Linked DNA regions of Aridibaculum aurantiacum. The protein of the gene in region 1 interacts with the protein of each later gene in a pairwise test. Links are inferred from orthologs where the notes say so. Each region holds a gene or a part of one and is shown in the gene's direction. Other genes may lie near its edges.

What was found.
Region 2: the proteins of thrS (region 1) and rplA interact in binary tests that used the Escherichia coli proteins (3 or more experiments, as listed by UniProt). The link is inferred for Aridibaculum aurantiacum from one-to-one orthologs.

What each region holds. Positions count from the first base shown.
Region 1 is NZ_JAFEWC010000001.1:2,095,052-2,098,274, forward strand. The notes cover bases 330-3,223. They hold thrS (threonine--tRNA ligase), read left to right. Parts: upstream 330-753; coding sequence 754-2,694; downstream 2,695-3,223. Other genes in these bases: J4N22_RS08740 (bifunctional nuclease family protein), read right to left, coding at 330-566; infC (translation initiation factor IF-3), read left to right, coding at 2,797-3,223. Also shown: more of J4N22_RS08740, read right to left, coding at 1-329. UniProt on the Escherichia coli protein: Catalyzes the attachment of threonine to tRNA(Thr) in a two-step reaction: L-threonine is first activated by ATP to form Thr-AMP and then transferred to the acceptor end of tRNA(Thr). The rate-limiting step is amino acid activation in the presence of tRNA.
Region 2 is NZ_JAFEWC010000001.1:1,451,070-1,454,169, forward strand. The notes cover bases 147-2,917. They hold rplA (50S ribosomal protein L1), read left to right. Parts: upstream 147-1,072; coding sequence 1,073-1,762; downstream 1,763-2,917. Other genes in these bases: J4N22_RS06005 (Uma2 family endonuclease), read right to left, coding at 147-324; rplK (50S ribosomal protein L11), read left to right, coding at 587-1,030; rplJ (50S ribosomal protein L10), read left to right, coding at 1,789-2,364; rplL (50S ribosomal protein L7/L12), read left to right, coding at 2,534-2,908. In the rest of the region: more of J4N22_RS06005, read right to left, coding at 1-146. UniProt on the Escherichia coli protein: One of the primary rRNA binding proteins, it binds very close to the 3'-end of the 23S rRNA. Forms part of the L1 stalk. It is often not seen in high-resolution crystal structures, but can be seen in cryo_EM and 3D reconstruction models.

The sequences.
Region 1 (3,223 bases):
TCCCTGATGGAGATAGCCCTGATATAATCTTCTTGCTCCAGTACTTCGTTCAGCAGGTTTTCCAGTTCATCTAAAGATAGTCCACTTAGATCGTCGCGGCTGCCTTGTTCGGTAGTGGTAGTAGTGGTTGCTTTTTTCTTGGTTCCACCGGTGGTGTCGTCCATTAATATACCAGCACTTTCAAGTATATGATCATATGTATATACCGGGCAACCAAAGCGTACAGCCAACGCCAATGCATCGCTGGTACGGCTATCAATTTCTACTGTATCATGTTCACTGATGCAAACCAATTTTGAATAGAAAATACCTTCTTGCAGGTCGTTGATGATGATCTCTTGCAGGTCAACATTGAAGGCATTCATGAAGTTCTTCAGAAGGTCGTGGGTGAGAGGGCGGCTGGGTTGCATTCTTTCGAGCGCTACAGCTATTGCCTGTGCTTCAAAACCTCCGATCACAATAGGTAAACGGCGAAGACCATTTACTTCTCCTAATACCACAGCATAGGAATGAGTTTGAGTAATGCTATGCGACAACGCAACTATTTCCAGTTCTATTTTCTTCATACCATCAATAACTTCTGAATTAAGCGCAAATGTAAAGATTTAAGCTTTGCCTCCGTATTTTTTAAAGTGCAAAATTGCACACCCTGTTTCTTAAAAAATAAGGCCAACTTGTTCATTATAACTAAGTTTAGCGGACTGTACTTAGTTTGTTTACATTTGCAATCCTTAATAAAGGTTTACTATTTATATGATCAATGTTTCTTTTCCGGATGGTGCGGTAAGGCAGTATGAGCAAGGGGTTTCTGCAATGGATATTGCAAAATCTATAAGCGAAGGACTGGCGCGCAAAGTATTAGCAGCAAAAGTGAATGATGAAGTTTGGGATATGACCAGGCCTATCAATAATGATGTTTCGCTGAAACTACTAACGTGGGATGATTTAGATGGAAAAACCACTTTTTGGCATTCATCTGCCCACCTGATGGCTGAAGCTCTGGAAGCTGTTTTTCCTGGTGTGAAACTGGGTATTGGACCTGCTATTGAAAAAGGTTTTTACTATGATGTAGACCTTGGCGACAGGCAGATTACAGAAGAAGACCTGCGCAAACTTGAAGTGAAAATGGTTGAACTTGCTAAGCAAAACAGCCAGTACACAAGGAAAGAAATCAGTAAGAATGATGCTGTTTCTTATTTCACCGAAAAAGGTGATGAGTACAAACTGGAACTTATAGATGGTCTTGAAGATGGCCAAATCACTTTTTATACGCAAGGAAATTTTACAGACCTGTGCCGCGGACCACATATTCCGCACACTGGTTTTATAAAAGCTATTAAGCTTACAAACATAGCGGGTGCTTATTGGCGTGGTGATGAAAAACGTAAGATGCTTACACGTATCTATGGCGTTACATTTCCCAACCAGAAAGAGCTGGATGAATACCTGAAACTGCTGGAAGAAGCTAAGCTGCGTGACCATCGCAAGTTGGGTAAAGAACTGGAGCTATTTACTTTTTCAGAAAAGGTAGGTCTTGGGCTTCCGCTGTGGTTGCCTAAAGGAGCAATGCTTCGCGAAAGGCTGCAACAGTTTCTACAAAAAGCACAAATAGAAACGGGTTATTTACCTGTTATCACTCCACATATTGGCCATAAGAATTTATACATTACAAGTGGTCACTACGAGAAATATGGCAAGGATAGCTTTCAACCGATAGCTACACCGCAGGAAGGTGAGGAGTTCTTTCTGAAACCAATGAACTGCCCACACCACTGCGAAATATACAAAGCAAGTCCACGTAGTTATAAAGATCTTCCGCTTCGTCTTGCTGAGTTCGGCACCGTGTATCGTTACGAGCAACATGGCGAACTTCACGGGCTTACACGTGTGCGTGGATTTACCCAAGACGATGCTCACTTGTTCTGCATGCCTGAACAGGTAAAGGATGAATTCAAAAAAGTGATTGACCTGGTATTGTATGTATTCAATAGCCTGAGCTTTACTGATTATACTGCACAGATTTCATTGCGTAGCAGAGAAGATAGGAGCAAGTATATAGGCAGCGATGAGAACTGGGAGATAAGTGAAAGAGCTATCATTGAATCAGCGGAAGAAAAAGGTTTGCCAACTGTGATTGAATATGGTGAAGCTGCATTCTATGGACCTAAGCTTGATTTCATGGTGAAAGATGCTATAGGTCGTAAGTGGCAACTGGGAACTATCCAGGTTGATTACAATCTACCTGAACGTTTTGATCTTACTTATATAGGAGAAGACAATGCGAAACATCGTCCTGTAATGATCCATCGTGCGCCATTTGGTTCTATGGAACGTTTCATTGCGGTACTGATAGAACACTGTGCCGGAAAATTCCCGCTTTGGCTGGCACCTACGCAGGTTATGGTTTTACCTATCAGCGATAAATACATACCTTATGCTAAAGAAGTGGAGCAACAGCTAAGGCAAAAAGACATTCGCATAGTAACTGATGATCGCAACGAGAAGATCGGCAAGAAGATCCGCGAAGCAGAAATGAATAAAGTGCCTTACATGTTTGTGGTAGGAGAAAAGGAGATGAACGAAAGACAAGTTGCCATGAGAAAACAATCAAAAGGTGACATTGGCGTAAAATCTATAAACGAGGCATTAGAATTGTTACAGGAAGAGATTGATAGTAAAAGAGCATTTGAATAATTCTCTATATTTACAATATTGGTTATGGTTGTAATTAACCAGCGCCAGTTTCAAAAGCATATTTTTTTCAAACAAAAAAACACGTTCACTAAAAACCATTTAATGGCAGTTAACCAGAATTTCAGGGGAAGAAATCCCAATTTTCGTAGAGAACAACAACAAGAACATAGAACGAACCGAATGATACGGGTTCCGGAAGTAAGATTGGTTGGAGAAGGAATAGAACCCGGAGTATATCCCATAGAAAAGGCACTTGCCATGGCGGAAGCCCAGGCACTTGATCTTGTAGAAATTTCACCCAATGCAGCGCCGCCTGTTTGCCGCATCATCGATTACAAAAAGTTTTTGTATGAGAAGAAGCGTAAGGAAAAGGAGATGAAGGCGAATTCTAAGCAAAGCGAGGTGAAAGAGATCCGCTTCACGCCTAGTACCGATGATCACGATTTTGAATTCAAGACCAAACACGCAGAAAAGTTTCTTAAGGAAGGAAATAAAGTAAAAGCATACGTTCAGTTTAAAGGCCGTGCGA
Region 2 (3,100 bases), 640 kb from region 1 along the record:
AATAAGTACGGTGGGATTAGTAAGTGTATCTAAAGTATCATCTGTAAATTTTCTTTCGCCACAAGCAATGGAAATATCCGGATAGGTGTAAAGTCCGTTTTGCGGGTTGTATACACGTAAGTCGCTTGGGTAAATCTTACATGACTTCCCACGCAGAGTGGGATGAAGAGATGCTATGGTGTTGGCGACAATACTGTTGTGGCTTTCTGACGCGCCTGCCATGGCAAACACTTCACCATTAAAGTATTCGCTTTTATGCTCTGCCAGGCGTTCTTGCTCCAGGTAGTCCTGCTCGCTGATGTATTGTTTTGGAATGGCTGACATTTGTGACGTTTCAGCAAATTTACCAACTAAGGAGGAGAAAGCTGCTGATAAGAGAAAATGCAGATGAACGGAGCGTCGCAACCACTGCTTCATCAAGGTTGTGCCGTTGGTTACCACTACCTTTAGATTACTTTTACATTTTTAATTTTTTCCAAAGGTCATCACCCCTTACCTTTGCCGTCCCAAAAAAGTTCTTTCGATAGAAATAGTGAATTGGGAGTTTAGCTGTATTGGCTGAACGTTATCACCAAAAAAAGAAAACATGGCAAAAGAAATTACAGGCTACGTTAAGTTGCAATGTAAAGGTGGCCAGGCAAACCCTGCACCTCCAATTGGACCAGCCCTTGGTTCAAAAGGTCTAAACATCATGGAGTTCTGCAAGCAGTTCAATGCTAGAACTCAAGATAAAATGGGAAAAGTACTTCCTGTTTTGATCACCGTTTATGGCGACAAGTCTTTCGACTTCGTTATCAAAACTCCTCCTGCAGCTGTTCAGTTGATGGAAGCAGCAAAAATTCAAAGTGGTTCCAAAGAGCCTAACCGTAGTAAGGTTGGTAAAGTAACATGGGAGCAGGTAGATGCTATCGCTACTGATAAGATGGCTGACCTGAACTGTTTTACTAAGGAAAGCGCCATGCGTATGGTTGCCGGTACTGCTCGTAGCATGGGTCTTACTGTTGACGGTAAAGCTCCATGGGAAAATTAATTGATCATTCTTCTGTAAAGGAGAAACAAAACATCATTAAAAATGGCAATCACTAAGAAAAGAAAAGCTGTAGCAGCTAAGGTTGATAAAAATAAAGTTTACACACTTAAAGACGCAGCGTCTTTGGTGAAAGAAGTAAACTGCACAAAGTTTGACAGCTCTGTGGATGTACACGTTCGTTTGGGTGTAGATCCTAAGAAAGCTGACCAACAAGTGCGTGGTACGGTAACGCTTCCTCACGGAACTGGTAAAACAAAACGCGTATTGGTTCTTTGCACACCTGATAAAGAGGCTGCTGCAAGAGAAGCTGGTGCTGATTACGTAGGATTAGATGAATTCATTTCAAAAATCGACGGTGGATGGACTGATGTAGACGTTATTATCGCTACTCCGTCTGTAATGCCTAAGATCGGTCGTTTAGGTAAAGTGTTAGGTCCTCGTAACCTGATGCCAAACCCTAAAACAGGTACTGTTACTAACGATGTAGCCGGTGCTGTAAATGAAGTTAAGGGTGGTAAGATCGCATTCAAAGTTGATAAAGCTGGTATTATCCATGCTTCTATCGGCCGCGTATCTTTTGCTCCTGAAAAACTTGCTGAAAACGCTACTGAATTCGTTCAGGCAATCATAAAACTTAAACCATCTGCAGCTAAAGGTACTTACCTGAAAGGCTTAAGCATGGCTAGCACCATGAGCCCTGGTATCACTGTAGACACAAAATCATTCATCTAAGCCGGTCACGGTTTTAAACAAGCGTTATGACAAAGACTGAAAAAAATGAAGTGATTGAGCTTTTGAAAGAAAAGTTTAATCAATACAATAACTTCTACGTAACTGATACTGAATCTTTGACTGTTGCACAGGTTGGTAATCTTCGCCGTGCATGTTTTAGCAAAGACGTAGAAATGCAGGTGGCAAAGAATACTCTTATCCGCAAAGCACTAGAAGGTTTGGATGCTGAGAAATATGCTGGCGTTTATGATAGCCTTCATAAAGTAACTGCCCTGTTGTTTTCTGAAAATCCTAAAGAGCCGGCTCTTATCATCAGCTCTTTCCGCAAAGACAACAACAACCCAAAGCCTGTTCTGAAAGCTGCTTTCATCAATGGCGATGTGTACAGCGGTGACGAGAACCTGGTAACTCTAACTAAGATCAAGACTAAGAACGAATTGATCGGTGAGGTTATCGGATTGTTGCAATCACCTGCTAAGCGTGTATTGGCTGCTTTGTTGCACCACCACGAGCAAAAAGCTGAAGGTGCAACTACAGAAGCTCCTGCAACAGATGCAGCTGCTCCTGAAGCAAGTGCTCCTGAAGCACCAGCGGCTGAATAAATCTAAAGATTGAAGATGTGGCAAATGCCACGACTTCAAAATCAATTAAGATCTGATGGAAAGAGAGGTCTGATCCTTTTCAAATGCTCGCATTTCCAAATCAATAAAGAATATTTTTTTAATCATCCTCCGGAGCACTAAGCCGTGAAGGGGGGAAAAATTCAAACAAATGGCTGACGTAAAACAACTAGCTGAATCATTAGTAAGCTTAACAGTAAAGGAAGTACAAGAACTTGCTGATTTCCTTAAATCTGAGTACGGAATTGAACCAGCTGCTGCTGCAGTTGTAGTTTCTGGCGATGGTGGTGGCGGTGCTGCTGCTGTTGAAGAGAAAACTTCTTTCGACGTTATTTTGGTAAGCGCTGGTGCTTCTAAATTGAACGTTGTTAAGATCGTTAAAGATCTTTCTGGTCTTGGTCTGAAAGAAGCAAAAGACCTTGTTGATAGCGCTCCTAAGCCAATCAAAGAAGGTGTAGCTAAAGCAGAAGCTGAAGAAATTGCAGCTAAATTGAAAGATGCTGGTGCTGAAGTAGAAGTTAAGTAATTAGCTTTTCATAGTAAATATTAGAGGCTGTCTCCCAAGGAGCAGCCTCTTTTTATTATCACTCGTTACGGACTCTTAAGTGTAGGTGGTGACCAGCAGTTGAATAAATAGCAATAGTTGTTGCGACGCTCCTTTCAACAGGAGAGCATGAAGGAACTGTTGTTTCAATTTCTTTAGCGCATGACAGTTCAT